3 regions of the Pseudoalteromonas sp. GB56 genome follow, and region 2 is predicted to be linked to each of the others. Evidence: predicted binding sites of a transcription regulator. Region 2 holds the regulator's gene; each other region holds the start of a gene.
The links. Region 2 encodes FliA, which starts transcription of late flagellar genes. Its sites were predicted from a motif close to CTAAAGNTNNNNNNNNNNNNGCCGATA; they were not measured.

Region 1: a site for FliA is predicted at 1,745-1,771, ahead of ACH19P_RS03235 (DUF5610 domain-containing protein). Genes of this name have one in related genera too.
Region 3: a site for FliA is predicted at 2,177-2,203, ahead of ACH19P_RS10985 (VC2046/SO_2500 family protein). Genes of this name have one in related genera too.

The regions. Positions count from the first base shown of each region.
Region 1 is NZ_JBPCHK010000001.1:685,715-691,097, forward strand. Features, by position in the region: partial or broken gene ACH19P_RS03225 (thiol:disulfide interchange protein DsbA/DsbL) at 1-507, shown strand, start outside; gene trmA (tRNA (uridine(54)-C5)-methyltransferase TrmA) at 558-1,655, opposite strand; gene ACH19P_RS03235 (DUF5610 domain-containing protein) at 1,842-2,960, shown strand; gene ACH19P_RS03240 (OmpA family protein) at 3,348-4,394, shown strand; gene acnB (bifunctional aconitate hydratase 2/2-methylisocitrate dehydratase) at 4,646-5,383, shown strand, end outside.
Region 2 is NZ_JBPCHK010000001.1:1,334,990-1,340,372, forward strand. Features, by position in the region: partial or broken gene flhF (flagellar biosynthesis protein FlhF) at 1-745, shown strand, start outside; partial or broken gene ACH19P_RS06280 (MinD/ParA family protein) at 738-1,599, shown strand; gene ACH19P_RS06285 (RNA polymerase sigma factor FliA) at 1,614-2,336, shown strand; gene cheY (chemotaxis response regulator CheY) at 2,377-2,760, shown strand; gene ACH19P_RS06295 (protein phosphatase CheZ) at 2,779-3,534, shown strand; gene ACH19P_RS06300 (chemotaxis protein CheA) at 3,550-5,383, shown strand, end outside.
Region 3 is NZ_JBPCHK010000001.1:2,337,888-2,343,270, reverse strand. Features, by position in the region: gene ACH19P_RS11010 (PAS domain S-box protein) at 1-180, opposite strand, end outside; gene ACH19P_RS11005 (MHYT domain-containing protein) at 188-1,009, opposite strand; gene ACH19P_RS11000 (M48 family metallopeptidase) at 1,195-1,893, shown strand; tRNA gene ACH19P_RS10995 (tRNA-Tyr) at 1,919-2,003, opposite strand; tRNA gene ACH19P_RS10990 (tRNA-Tyr) at 2,041-2,125, opposite strand; gene ACH19P_RS10985 (VC2046/SO_2500 family protein) at 2,238-2,747, shown strand; gene ACH19P_RS10980 (hypothetical protein) at 2,829-3,599, shown strand; gene ACH19P_RS10975 (YchJ family protein) at 3,706-4,164, opposite strand; gene ACH19P_RS10970 (SulA-like leucine-rich domain-containing protein) at 4,209-4,646, opposite strand; gene ACH19P_RS10965 (NCS2 family permease) at 4,877-5,383, shown strand, end outside.

The DNA of each region.
Region 1 (5,383 bases), 650 kb from region 2:
AAAAGAGTTCTTCTCTTTTATTGCCCAGCCTGTAATGCATACGAAGGTTTGTTAGTTGATGTAAAACCCAAGATTGATGGTGATGTTGAATTCAAACGCAGTCACGTTAATTTTATGGGGGGGCGTACTGCTGAAAATCAAGACATGCTTTCACAAGCATTGGCAACAGCGAGTGTGCTACCAGAGAAAGACCAGCTTGTATCAGCTATTTTCAGCCACATCCATACAAAGCGTGCAAAGTTTAATGAAGTTGCAGATGTGAAAGACATCTTTGTCGCTAATGGTGTTGATGGTGACAAGTTTGATAAGCTGTTTTCAGGTTTTGCCGTGCGCACTAAAGCGTCGAAGATGCAGCGTGATCAGGAGTACTACAAAGAGAAGGGTGCACTGAAAGGCGTACCAACATTTATTGTTAACGGTAAATATCGTTTGATTCTAGGTCGTGATTCGGGCGTTACAGAACCAGAAGATATTGCAGCGTTAATTAACTTCTTAGCTAAAAAGTAAGTGAGTTGACGTGTAAAAAAACCGCATCTTAGATGCGGTTTTTTTTATGCCTACTTGCGAGTAAGGTATACCCCTGATTCTACATGGTGGGTATACGGAAATTGATCAAAAATAGCGAATCGAGAAACATTATGCGTTTGTGTCAGTAAGTCTAAATCACGCTCTAATGTGTCTGGATTACATGAGACATAAAGAATGTTGTCGTACTCGCTTGTTAGCTTACAGGTTAGCTCGTCCATTCCTGCACGAGGTGGATCGACTAAAATGGTTTGGCAGTCATAACTGTGTAGATCAATGTCTCCCAGACGCGAGAACTTTCTTTCTTTGCGCATAGCTTGCGTGAATTCTTCGCTACTCATACGAATGATATCTAGGTTAGCTACACTATTTGCAGCAATATTGTATTGCGCAGACTTGACGGAAGATTTAGATATTTCCGTTGCTAAAACACGATTAAATGAACCAGCAAGCGCGATAGAAAAATTACCGTTACCACAATACAGCTCGAGTAAATCATTCTTCAGCGGTGCGCAGATATCTTGTGCCCATTCCAACATTTTCTCATTCACTTTGGCATTGGGCTGGGTGAAGCTATTTTCTACCTGTTGGTAAGTATATTCTTGGCCATTCACTGACAGTTGTTCAACCACATATTCATTACCTAACACGTGCTTTTGTTTACGTGCTCGGCCAATGAGCTCGACGTTGAACTTTTGTTGTAAGCGTTGTTGTAATGAATTTGCTTCTGCCAACCACTGTTCATCCAGTTGTTTATGATACAACAAGCTAACCAATGCGTTACCACTAAGCGTAGTGAGGTAGTCAATTTGAAATAGCTTACGGCGAAGTATCTCGTTGCTCTTAAGCTGGAAGATCATTTCAGCCATTAAGGCATTGATTAACTCGGCGCCGGGATCAAAGCTATCAACACGTACTTTTTCTTTTGTCTGTTGATTGAACATGATGTGGTATAGCTCATCGCCATCGTGCCAAACACGGAACTCTGCTCGTTGACGATAATGAATAGGCTCAGACTCAAATACTTCTAAGGTTTTCACACCAAAGCGGGCAAATTGCGCTGTAATACGTTGCGCTTTTTCTGCTAACTGTTGTTCGTACACTGACGTGTTGATATTTATGACTGGCATGAAGACCCCTACAAAATTTAATGCGCCGCTATTTTAGGAGGCTGCAAATAATTGTCCAGTCACAATAGTGAATTATTTGCTCGTTTTTTCTACAGCTTTGCTCAAGTCTGCCGATATACTCATTATATATTCTCTATTCAGGAGCGCGGGATGCTGCCATGTACCGGCAGAGCCCATGAAAGCAATATGAAAGTTAATGATTCAAATCAATGGCTTAATCCAGCGACTAAAGGGTTAGAGCAGAGCAAGGGGAAAATGAGCCCGACAGCCCTGAGTCAACTTGCTAAATTAGACAGTTATTTTGGTAATCACCGTCAAATAGGTGCCAAAGTATTAGAAGACAAGCTAGCTCAAGCTCTGGGTATTGAGCCTGCGCCAAAGAAAGAAAGTAAGCCACTATTCGACTTTGAAGAAATTGTAAAAAATGTCCTGCAATTTGTCACTGGAGCGGTTAAGAAAGCCCAAGCAGATGGCGCTTCAGATGAAAAGTTGACTGAGATGCTTGCACAGGCGCGTAAAGGCGTGCAAATGGGAGTTGATGATGCAACATCTGAACTCGATGATTCCGGTTTGTTGAATGATGAGATTAAAGATGGCATCGCCAAATCTCAAAAAGGAATCAATGACGGCTTAGATGAGTTTGAAAAGTCATTATTTGGTGAACAAGAGGCAACGAATGTACAAGTGAGTGAGGCCCAGTTCATGAGCCTTACTAACAACGCAGAGTACCGTTTTACGACTGCGCAAGGTGATGAAGTTATTATTAGCTTAGATTACAATTATAAAGCGGGCGAAGCGGCCTCAATTGCGCAAGGTGAAAAAGGAAAAACTGGCTACGCGTATTCTAACTATGAGCAGCGTAGTGTCTCTTTCTCTTTAACGGTCAATGGAGAGCTGGATGAAGCGGAAAGAGAAGCTGTCAATGAAATGATGGGGCAGCTCCAAGATGTGAGTGAATCGTTTTTTAGCGGTCAATATGACGAAGCCTTTAACAAGGCTGGAGAGCTTCAGCTTGGCTCTGAACAGCTCGTCGCGTTTTCGATGGACTTGACTCAATCTAAGACTCGAGCAGCAATTCGAGAATACGAGAGTGCAACCCCTGCAAAAGAAATTGCTAAAGAGTTACAACCCTTCAATGACAAGCTGAAAGAAGCGTACAGTAAGGCGGGAGAACTGGGTCTTCACAATGAAGTATCTGGATTGTTGCTGTGGTTAAATCAGGATAAAGAGAAAGATGAGGTTCAAGCGTTTATCGATTATAGCCAAGCCTTGTTCTCTAAATTAGATGAGTTACTGCAAGGCTAGCTTGGTCGGCATTCAGTCATGTTCGAAGCACCCTCAATAGGGTGCTTTTTATTACAATGAATGTTTCTATTTTTAATACATTTATACGAAAATCAGCTTATATTCAGGAACATAATAGTTTAATATGTCGTTCCTAATTGGAGAATGGTGAATTTATCCAGTTAGTCTACACTGTAGTATGTGAAAGACTGTTAGCGCGGATTCTGACCTGGTGGGAAAATTGTAACCGCCTGCGATAAAAGCAAAAAATGTCGGCTGATGGAATTAAATAAATTGGAATGTTTTTGAGTAAGAGGATGTTAATCACTCTTACTTGGCGCACAGGACTGCTGCCAGATTACAGCAACTGTGTGTTTGACTAATAATCGTAAAATGGGATGGAAACTAATGAAAATCAAATCACTTTCTGCTGCTATCGTTTTGGCAATGGCATCAACTGCTGCTGTTGCTGATGAACAGAAAAACCCTCAGCATGGCCTACATATTGGTGTATATGGCGATTACTTCTGGGCTGACTGGGACGACATTCAAGGAGCACGCCCTGCAAACGTTGAGCTAGGCGAATCACTTGGTTATGGTGCTGAAGTCGGTTACCGTTTCAATGAATACTGGACAGCACGTCTTAACTTCACTGCACTTGAATTAGATAAAGAAAATTCACCTAACCATAAAACGGGTGAACGTTGGGGTGGTGACATTCTTCTTCACTTCAGTGATTCTGTTTACGGTATCATCGGTGCGAAAAAGTTTGAAGTATACGACGATTTCAACGCCGCTAACCTAGGTCTAGGTTTCCGTAATCACTTAAACTACAACTGGGCATTTTATGGCGAAGCCATGTATTACGAAGGCTTGAACCAAAACCATTCTGATTTTGGTTTGAAAATGGGTTTAAGCTACCACTTTGGTAAAAAGCCAGAGCCAAAAGTTGAGCCAGCGCCAGTTGTTGTGCCAGTTGAGCCAAAAGACTCAGATAACGACGGTGTAGTTGACGCTAAAGATAACTGTGCAAACACGCCGATGAGCGATGCAGTTGATGCATACGGTTGTACTCGTTATATGGAAAAAGGCGACAAAGTAAGCTTGATGGTGAAATTCCCTCATGATGGCTCAGCTGTCGATGCTCGTTATTTTGATGGCATTCAAAAAGTAGCTGATTTCATGAACAAGTACCCACAAACAGAGGTACTACTTGAAGGTCACGCATCTGCTGTTGGTGATGCAGGTTACAACAAAACACTGTCTAAGAAACGTGCTGATAAAGTGGCTCAGAAGCTGATTGAAGATGGTATCTCAGCATCACGTGTTGAAACTGTTGGTTTAGGTGAAGAGCGCCTACTCAACACCGCTAACACTAAAGAAGCACATGCTGAAAACCGTCGTGTTGAAGCACACATCTCAGTCACTGAGCGTGTCGCTATCAAGCGTAACTAAGTACAGCTAGTGAGTATAAAAAGCCCGGCATTTGTCGGGCTTTTTGCAAATAATTCTTAATTACTATTCACAATTCTTTACTTCATCACACAGCAACATTCATAGAATTTATAGTGACTATTTTGCGGTTAGGCAAAAGGGTTAATTTTCTTCTATCTTTAAAGCCTTTATAATTGCTACCGTGTCAAATTTCTATAAGTGGGTCGAGCAAAGAATGCCGCCTGCTTTCACGTCACCAAGAGGGCATAATTGTGCTTCAAGAATATCGTAAACATGTTGAAGAGCGTGCAGCCCAAGGTATTGTGCCTGCACCACTAGATGCGCAGCAAACTGCTGACCTTATCGAATTAATTAAAAACCCACCGGCAGGTGAAGAAGAGTTCATTCTTGACCTTCTAGTTAACCGTGTACCGCCAGGTGTTGATGACGCTGCATACGTAAAAGCTGGTTTCTTAGCTGCAGTAGCAAAGGGTGAAGCTCAGTCACCACTAATCAATAAAGAAAAAGCGGCTGAACTACTAGGCACTATGCTAGGTGGTTACAACATCGAGCCGATGATCGCGCTTTTGGACGATGAAGACGTTGCGCCAATCGTTGCTAAAGGCCTTTCACACACCTTGCTAATGTTTGATGCATTCTATGATGTAGAAGAAAAAGCTAAAGCTGGCAACAAGTTTGCGCAGCAAGTTGTTGAGTCATGGGCAAATGCACAATGGTTCCTAGAGAAGCCTCAGGTTCCTGAAAAAATCTCTGTAACTGTATTCAAAGTAACAGGCGAAACAAATACGGATGATTTATCACCAGCACCAGATGCTTGGTCACGTCCTGACATTCCTCTTCACGCGCTGGCTATGCTGAAAAACGAGCGTGACGGTATCAACCCAGACAAAGCGGGTGAAATTGGTCCTATTACACAACTAGAAGAGCTTAAAACTAAGGGTCTTCCACTTGCATACGTAGGTGATGTTGTTGGTACGGGTTCATCACGT
Region 2 (5,383 bases):
AGAGGCATGGCAGGTTGTGCTCGAAATGATGCATAAACAAATGCACACCACGGGCAACGAAATTTTGCGTCATGGTGGCGTGTATGCGTTAGTGGGGCCAACTGGGGTCGGTAAAACAACGACAGTCGCTAAGCTTGCAGCATTGGGTGCGCAGAAATATGGCGCTGACAATGTTGCATTGATTACCACTGATACCTACCGTATTGGTGCGTTCGAACAGCTTGCGACCTATGGGCGCATCATTGGTTGTTCTGTGAAACAAGTAAAAGATGCCAATGAACTGGCCGATGTGCTTTATCAACTTCGCAATAAGCGTCTAGTATTAATTGACACAGCGGGTATGAGCCAGCGCGATTTACGTTTAAGTGAACAATTAAATACGCTTATGCGTAATGCGTCAGTGGATATCCGAAGCTATTTAGTTTTAAGTGCAACGGCACAGCGAGAAGTGTTGCAAGAGTCAATCAAACACTTCCAAAAAATTGACTTAAGTGGCTGTATTTTCACCAAACTTGATGAAAGTCTAAGTTTAGGCGAGATTATGAGTGTAGCGATTCAAAATCGCCTCCCAATAGGGTATCTTACTAACGGTCAGCGTGTTCCAGAAGATATTCGAGTAGCAAACTCAGAAAAAATGGTTAGAAAGGCTGAACAATTGTTTATTAAACGTCAAAAAGCAAAACAAACAGCAGCTCCAGGGGGGCGTCAGGCAGTGGCGTCTCAAGCAGTAGGAATGTATGATTAACACAGTGCACGATCAAGCAAGCGGCCTTCGTAGAATGAATCAGAATAATAATCAAGGCGTTAAAGTCATCGCCGTTACAGGCGGCAAAGGTGGCGTAGGTAAAACTAATGTATCGCTTAACCTGGCTATCGCTTTGGGACAGCAGGGCAAACGTGTCCTCGTCCTCGATGCCGATTTAGGGTTAGCCAACTGTGACGTTATGCTTGGTCTGCGTGTTGAAAAAAACCTTTCTCATGTACTCAGTGGCGAGTGTGATTTACGCGATATTCTTGTCACGGGTCCGGCGGGCATTCGTATTGCCCCAGCAACCTCGGGTTCTCAGTCTATGGTTGAATTAAGTCCAGCGGAGCACGCCGGGCTTATTCGTGCGTTTAGTGAACTCGATAATGAATTTGACGTTCTCATTGTTGATACCGCTGCGGGTATCTCTGATATGGTGTTGAGCTTTTCGCGCGCGTCACAAGATGTCGTTGTTGTCGTCTGTGATGAGCCCACATCCATTACTGATGCCTACGCACTCATTAAAATATTAAGTCGTGAGCACGGCGTATATAAATTCAAAATTGTTGCCAACATGGTGCGTAGTTTACGTGAAGGCCAAGACCTCTTTGCTAAGCTTTCTAAAGTGACAGATCGATTCTTAGATGTGGCTTTGGAATTGGTGGCAACCATCCCTTACGATGAAAACATGCGTAAATCGACACGTCGTCAAAAAGCCGTCGTTGATTCTGTTTCCTAATTCACCTGCGTCTGTGTCACTTAAAAGTTTGGCCAGCAAGGCAGTGAAATGGCCTGTTCCGAATCAGCCTTCAGGCCACCTAGAGTTTTTTATTGAGAAGTTAGTCAATAACTAGCGGTTAGAGCAACTATGAATAGAGTCGCCGGGTATCAGCATCAACAGCAACTAAACTCTCTCGTAGAGCGACATGCAGCACTGGTAAAACGTGTCGCGTGCCACCTATTGGCACGTTTACCCGCTAGCGTTCAACTCGATGATTTAATTCAGTCCGGCATGATAGGTCTTATTGAAGCCTCTAAAACCTTCGATGCATCGAAAGGCGCGAGCTTTGAAACTTTCGCCGGTATTCGCATTCGTGGCGCGATGCTTGATGAGATACGCCGTGGTGATTGGGCGCCTCGTTCTGTGCACAGAAACAGTCGCTCGGTTGCGCAAGCGATAAATGAGCTAGAAGGCTTGTTAGGTCGCGAGCCGAAGGATGTTGAAGTAGCTGAAAAACTTGATATTTCCCTTGATGAATACCATCATATTTTAAATGATGTAAATTGTTCTAAGGTGCTAGGCATTGAGGACTTGGGTGTGGATGAAGATGTCATCGTCACTCACAGTGATCAATCAGACACGGGCAAACCCTATGCGAGTGTCCAAAGCGAACGCTTTAACAGCGCATTAGTGGAGGCGATTAAGTCGCTACCTGAACGCGATGCGTTGGTGCTATCGTTGTACTACAACGATGAAATGAATTTAAAAGAAATAGGGCAAATACTAGACGTTAGCGAGTCTCGTGTGAGCCAAATCCATGGTCAGGCAATGATTAAGCTTAAAGCGAAAGTCAGTGACTGGGTCAATTAGTAGTAAGTAGAAACAGGTTCATACCTCACTGGAGGATACTTTGGATAAGAACATGAAAATTCTTGTGGTTGATGACTTTTCAACGATGAGAAGAATCATTAAAAACCTTTTGCGTGATTTAGGCTTTACCAACGTGCAAGAAGCGGATGACGGTAGCACAGCATTACCAATGTTACAGAATCAAGAGTTTGATTTTGTGGTAACAGATTGGAATATGCCAGGTATGCAGGGCATCGACCTTCTTCGTGCTATTCGCGCAGACGATAACCTAAAACACATTCCAGTATTGATGGTGACTGCGGAAGCCAAGAAAGAGCAAATTATTGCAGCAGCACAAGCAGGCGTGAATGGCTATATTGTTAAACCATTTACTGCAGCGACGCTGAAAACAAAATTGGATAAAGTGTTCGAGCGTTTAGGTTAACAGATTAAGGAGAGGCATATGTCAGCTCCCGCTGCACCTCATATTACCCTAGAACAGGCTAAGCAGCTTGTTTCCTTTCTTGAACAAGGTGAGCAGGAAAAAGCTGACCAGCTGATCCTCGATGCTGCTTCCAAAGAGCAATCTGAACTATTTGCCGAAGTGGGTAAACTCACTCGGCAGCTTCATGAGTCACTAAAGAATTTTCAATTAGATACCCGCCTGACAAATCTGACTCATGAAGCCATACCTGACGCCAAGCAACGGCTAAACTATGTCATGGAAATGACTGAACAGGCCGCAAATAAAACCATGGATGCGGTCGAAGCTAGCCTTCCAATTGCTGAGCGATTGTCGACGGATTTACACCAAATCAAACCCTCTTGGGATAAATTGATGCGCCGAGATTTAGAAATCGGTGAATTCAAGCAATTATGCCACCAACTCGATGGGTTTATGGGACGCTCTCAAGAAAGCACGTTGGAGCTGCATGATTTACTCAACAATGTGTTGATGGCACAAGACTATCAAGACCTCACGGGTCAGGTCATTCGTCGCGTTATTGAGTTAGTACGTGAAGTTGAAGACAGTTTGATTAATTTACTGACGGTCTTTGCCGGTGAAGAAGTGGATGCAAATGCTCTCGAGCGTGAAAAAGCAACCTCTTCGGTCGGTGGTGAAGGTGCAGAAGGCCCTATCATAGATTCAGAGTCGAGAGACGACGTAGTATCAGGCCAAGATGAAGTAGATGACTTGTTGTCGAGTCTAGGGTTCTAAGAGGAGAGCGGTTGCATGAGCTTTGAAGTAGATGAAGATATTTTACAAGACTTCTTGGTGGAAGCGGGTGAAATCTTAGAACTGCTCTCTGAGCAATTGGTTGAGCTTGAAAACAATCCTGATGATAAGGATTTACTCAACGCTATTTTTCGCGGTTTCCACACCGTGAAAGGGGGTGCCGGATTTCTGGGTATGAACGAGCTTGTGGATGCGTGTCACGGTGCGGAGAATGTGTTTGATATTCTTCGTCAAGGTAAGCGCAGCGTTACAGCTGAGCTAATGGACGTGATTTTGCAAGCGCTGGATACCATCAACGAGATGTTTGCGCATATTCAAGCACGAGAAGAGCCTGAACCTGCAGATCCTCACCTACTTGAAATACTACACCAACTCAGTGAACCTGAAGTGGCGGGTGAGCAAATAGCAACGGTTGCACCTGTCGAGGTTGCAGCTCCTGCGCCCGTTGAACCAGAGCCTGAAGCGGATATTGATATGGGCTTTGGTGATGACATCCTGTTCGATATGGATGGCGGTGATGTGACCGACGAAAGTATCGATGAGATTACTGAAGAAGAGTTTGAACATTTACTCGACGAGTTACACGGTGCTGGAAAAGGCCCCTCAGCAGAGACTCAGGGCGATGACACACCGAGTCATGGAGGTGATGATGATATCACTGATGACGAGTTCGACTCGCTACTAGACGAACTCCATGGCGCGGGCAGCTTTGGTGTTATTAGTGATAATTCAGCGCCGGCCGCGCCGAGTACACCGACGCCAGAACCTGTGAGTGAAGACGTGTCAGCCGCTGGCGACGACGAAGAAATTACCGAAGACGAATTTGACGCTTTACTCGATGAATTGCATGGAAAAGGGAACGCACCTTCTGCTGCAGATAAACAAGCTGCAGCCGAGCCTGTTAAGACGCCCGCAGCGAAAGCTGTAACATCTGCGCCTGCGGCCACCCCTCCTGCAGCAGCTAAACCTGCCGCAAGTTCCGTCGCTGCCGCAGAAGCGAAAAAGCCTGCAGCGAAAGCGCCACCCCCAGCACAAGCAGAAACGACTGTGCGTGTTGATACCAAACGCTTAGATCAGATCATGAATATGGTGGGTGAGCTCGTGTTGGTGCGTAACCGCCTAGTCACCTTGGCGAACAACACCAACAGTGAAGACATGGGCAAGGCAATCTCTAATCTTGATGTCGTTACCGCTGATCTACAAGGGGCAGTGATGGCAACACGGATGCAACCAATCAAAAAGGTGTTTGGTCGCTTCCCTCGCGTGGTGCGAGACTTAGCCCGTAGCTTACAAAAAGATATCTCTCTGGTGCTCGAGGGCGAAGAAACGGACTTGGATAAAAACTTGGTTGAAGCGCTGGCAGATCCGTTGGTGCATTTAGTACGAAACTCGGTCGACCATGGTATCGAAATGCCAGATGTGCGTGAACAAGCAGGTAAGTCGCGCACTGGCCTTGTGACTTTGTCAGCATCGCAGCAAGGTGATCATATTCTCCTCAGCATCCAAGATGATGGCGCGGGTATGGACCCTGAAAAACTTAAAAAAATTGCAATTGGTAAAGGTGTCATTGATCACGACCAAGCAGCAAGACTGAGTGATACTGAGGCCTATAATCTTATTTTTGCGCCTGGGTTCTCGACCAAAGAAGAAATTTCCGACATCTCTGGACGCGGTGTGGGTATGGACGTGGTTAAGACTAAGATTAGTCAGCTCAACGGTACTATAAACATTGAGTCGCAACTCGGTATTGGCACACGTCTAGATATTAAAGTGCCGCTAACACTCGCTATTTTGCCGACGCTAATGGTCATTGTTGGTTCTCAGACTTTCG
Region 3 (5,383 bases), 1.0 Mb from region 2:
TTTGTAGCGAGCGAGGAAGTGATCGTGTTGTATCGCGATATCGTCTGGCATTAACATTTTGACGTTATTCCCGACGACTTCATCACTGGTGTAACCCAAGATGCGTTCTGCGCCAGCATTGAAGCTCAAGACTTTGCCTTTGTCTGTGATAGTGACGATACCGTCGACCGCAGTGTTCAAGACTGCTTCAAGACGAGATTGGCTGATTTTTTGTTTGTTTAATCAGGATCCGAAACCGTAGCAAGCTGTGCAACAGACCAATAACTGAGATTAATAGGACACTGACCATGGCGATTGCTAACGCTAAATCAACAATGTGTTCTAAGTCTGCTTGTTCTGAGTAGTAGGGCGTTTGGGAAATAAAACGAGCTGCATGCATGCCCGTATAGTGCATACCGGATACTGCTAATCCCATAACAATCGCACCGACGAAACAAGCCAACACACTTTGCGCAGCGGTCGCATTTGGTCTGCGAAGCTTCATATGAATCGCTAGTGAAATCCACGCAAGGGACACAGCGACAACGATAGACAATGCAAACCACACAGGGTCATAAGCTAATTTGGGCCCCAGTCGCATTGCTTCCATGCCACTGTAGTGCATCAAGCCAATTCCTGCGCCGAGTAACAAAGCACTGATAAATTGAATTTTGGTCTCAACGTTAAAGCCGCGTATGAGGTGAAATGCCACTAACGTTGCTAAAAAAACGGGTATAAAAGACAAGGACGTGATCGTGAGGTTGTAATCCACCTCAACGCAGAGAGTAAATGCCAGCATGCCAATGAAGTGCATACTCCAAACCCCACCGGAAAAAGCCGCAGAGCTCGAGACAAGCGCGTATTTATATGATGCAGTATTGCGGTTAGTATCTGCGAATACACGCAAATGCAAAGCAAAGAATGAAGCAAAAATGGCGATGACGACTGACAGAGCGACCAGTCCATAGTTGTACGAGCCGTTCACTAGGAACTCAGGAGCTGGGTCGAAAACAAAAAATTGTGCAAGCATTAGTCGGCTAATTACCCCGTGAAACTACTGGGCAATGGCCCAAACGATTATAAGTATAGTGCATTGATTTTAAAGAATTAGCATTATCTCTCCAAATATTACATTGGGGGCACGATGCTATTCGATGGTATCATCACATCAGTAAAACACACATCGTACCTGATAAAGGTTCGTTTGGAGCAGTTTTGGAACGCCAGCCACTCGATTATTCCCTGATTTTCAGTAAAAAACGCAGAACTATCGCCATTCATGTGAAGGGCGAAAGTGTTTCAGTGCGTGCACCTTTAGGGGCGTGCAAGCGATTTATTGACGATTTTGTGCAAAGCAAACGTACATGGATTGAAGTGCAATTACAAAAACACAGTGATTACAGCGCACAATCCAGCAACCCGCTGAGCGACAACAAAATCATGTTATTCGGAGATTGGCTGGATATTAAGGTCAGTCGGGCTAAACGTACTCAATTGATAAGCAACTCAATGGGCATTGAGTTAGTGATTGCTGAGCGCGTGAATCACGCACAGAACAAAGCAAAAGACTTGCTGTTGGCTCATCTGAGCGACGTTCTGCGCGCGTTTATAAATGAGCGATTAGCGCACTGGCAAAGTGTCATGGCAGTTCAAGCCAGTTCAGTAAAAATTAGAAGTTATAAACGCAGGTGGGGGAGTTGTAATCAACGCCGTGAATTGAGCTTTAACACTTTTTTAGTGGGCGCGCCCAAGTGGGTCATAGATTACGTTATCGTGCACGAACTCGCGCATATTCGCTATATGAATCATGGTAAAGAATTTTGGCGATGGGTGGATGACACATACGAACACACAAACCAAGCAAAATTATGGCTTAAACAACATGGTCAAAAATTGGAGTTGAACTTCGAATAGGAATAATCGGATAAGAAAAGAAAAGTGGTGGAGGGAGCTGGATTCGAACCAGCGAAGGCAGTGCCGTCAGATTTACAGTCTGATCCCTTTGGCCGCTCGGGAACCCCTCCACACAAAAGTGGTCGGTTGCTTAGAACTAAAGAATAGTGGTGGAGGGGGCTGGATTCGAACCAGCGAAGGCAATGCCGTCAGATTTACAGTCTGATCCCTTTGGCCGCTCGGGAACCCCTCCTAAGCAACGGCGGCGATAATAGCAAACTGAGCATTCAAGTAAAGAAAAAAACTAAAGAAAATTTAAAAACGGCCGATAACTGGTTATATATAATTCAGGTCGAACAAACTTTATGCAAATTGAGTCAATTCTCAGCAATGAGCAGCAATTAGGAACTCAACTAAATAAATGTGTGCAAGAACAACGTCGTGGCGATTTCGCTTGGTTGCTTGCTTCGATCTCTCATGATGCGCTCGATTTTGCGCAATTTCATTTACCCACGTCACAAGCCCCAGCCTCAACGGTTGAAGAAGAGCAACTAAGAGCACAATTGGGTGCTGCACGTGCTCGACCTTGCGCCCCAGAACATTTCAATATCTTACTGACGCAAAATCAATGTGAGTACATTTCCATTGGCTTGCGTGATTCATTACGACTGCAAGATTGCCTCGCGCCAACACCGTTAGCTATTCGTGATGACTTAAAACACATTCCGTTGCCGATAATCGATAACTGCGAACCTAGGGTTCAAGCTAAATATCAAGATAAATCTATGTCGCTCAATGAGCCTCAGATGGATGGTGCTGCGTTTTATGACCAGCTAGATGAGCTAAAGCGCCAGGGGATCAGTGCAATCGCATAGCGTTATTTTGGCTAACAAATAACACATCCTTTATTGTCAGACTATACTCGACCAAGGACTCTGATGAACCAAGGAATGATTATGTTACCTAAGAAAGTCACTTCTACTTTTTTCTATTTTTTCGCAGTTTCAAGTGCGTTTTCTTGTGCGCATGCATATGCAGACCAATGGCAATTCAAAGTTGAACCTTACTTGATGGCCACTGCGATTGATGGAGATTCATCTATTGGCACACTAGAGGCACCACTTGAAATAGACTTCGATACTATTTTGAATAACTTAGACAGTGCTTTTATGCTGCGTTTTGAAGCGTTCCACGAATCAAATTGGGGAGTAGTCACAGATTGGGGATACATGGATCTCAAGCGATCTTTTAACATCCCAAAAGATGGGTTTCTTAGTGCCCGTGTTCGCCAAGGTGTATTGGAACTCAGTTTAGCCTACAAGCACAGTAGTCCATCTGCAGGTAGCTGGGTCAATTATGTTGGGTTGCGTCGTTGGGATAATACCTACCAATTTGATTTGGATACGGCCTTGTTACCTCAAACGAGTCTTGTAGACAGAGACGAAGATTGGGTAGACGTTATATTGGGCTTTAGTTACAACAAAGAATTCGCACAAAAATGGCATTTCAATACAGCAGCCGATGTCGGTGGTTTTGGCTTATCTGCAAAATTGACGTCGAGTTTGAAATTAGGTGTGGTATATGACCTCACAGAGAACTGGGATATGTCTTTTCAATATAAGGCGACCTACGTTGACTATGATACGGGCGACAATGGTAGTAGTAACTATTTCAGTTATGACACCATTACGCATGGGCCGCTAATGAGTGCCAGCTATACGTTTTAATGGATGACAAAGGACTGGTAAGAAATACCAGTCCGTTAACGTTAACCAAAGTTAGAGTCGGTTGACGTTTTTTATACAGCAATTACCAAGATGAGCGCGCTATATCTTATATTGCGCAGCACTTTTTAAATTTCTTACCGCTACCGCATGGGCACGCATCATTGCGGCTTAGTTTTACATCCGAGGTAGAAAACAATTCACCTTCGTCGTAGCGCCAAGTGCCGCCTTCTTTGACAAAAGTAGAACGTTCATGAATACAGCATAACGCGTTGTCATAGAGATAATGTGCTTTGAATTCGACGACGGCTGGGGTCAGTTCACACTGACTTTCGATAATTTCTAAGTTGGTAAATTTTGCAGCTTGCGCGAATTGAGCAACATCTTCTTTTGCATTATTCACGATCGCTTTGCTTGAACAGGTTGCACATAAGTAATCGATTTCTTGTGTGCAAAATGCACTGTATCTCGATTTCATTAATGCTAATGGGTCAGGTGCGCTTTGCTGACCTTTAATATATACGCCACAACATTGTTCGAATGAGTGTGGCGACCCACAAAAACACATATCAGCTCTTCTGAAAAAATACATCAGCTAATAGTGTAACAAACTTACATTACGTGAGGCACGGCTAATTGAGCTTGCTCGTCATCTGATGTGAAACAAAACAGCTGTGCTTTTGCTTGATGCGTGTTTAGTTGCATTTTCTCTAGTTGCTGTTGGTTTACAATGTCTGTCCAAGTAACAATTGCACAATAGCGGCCATTTTGCAGGGCGCAATTAAGAACATATTCTACATCAACGATATGCTTCCTACGGATTACCAGTAGCTTGTTCGTATCGATTGAGCACGAATCCAATAAATCACGACTCGGGATGTGGTCAGGGGCAATGAGCAAAGTCCAACCATTACTTTTATTGTAACGGTGCACAATTTTTAATAGTTCAAAAGAAGCTGAAATTTCATCCTCTGTTTGCACAATGTTGATTGATGCAGGGTTATCTTGCTTATAGCTTTTAACGTGTCGAATAGCTGCTGTATGTAACATATTTGCCTCGCTGTGGGTAATGTGAACGATATACAGTGTTTTATACAGTATGTGTATACAGTAGTTTATACAGTTGTTGTGTGCAAGCTTTTTTTGAAGCTTTTTTAATCATTGGCTTAATACCCAATAAATAGGTGCGATAAAATTGCTTCAATTAGTTATTAAAGGCGGTCAATTGTCCGCATGTGTGCTAGTATTGCGCGCTTGTTTGTTAGCTCGAAAAAAGACTTATGCTAGAGAGTGTTTTTAAAATTAAGGCGCACGGAAGCTCGGTAAAGCGTGAGGTGATTGCAGGTTTAACGACCTTCATTACCATGGTGTACATTGTTTTTGTTAACCCGGCAATGTTGGCGGAAGCGGGGATGGATCAAGGTGCTGCTTTTGTTGCAACTTGTGTTGCGGCAGCCATCGGTTGTTTTATTATGGGATTTTGGGCTAACTATCCATTAGCACTCGCGCCAGGAATGGGGCTCAACGCCTTTTTCACTTATGGTGTGGTGTTAGGAATGGGTTATACGTGGCAATCCGCCCTCGGAGCGGTGTTTATGTCAGGTAGTATCTTCTTAGTACTAAGTTTGTTCAAAGTACGTGAGTGGATCATCAATGCTATTCCACTTGTACTCAAGCGTGCAATTGCGACTGGCATTGGCGCATTCTTGGCGTTAATTGCATTGAAAAATGCTGGTATTGTTGTGGCTAGCCCCGCAACGCTTGTACAGCTTGGTGACATCACCAGT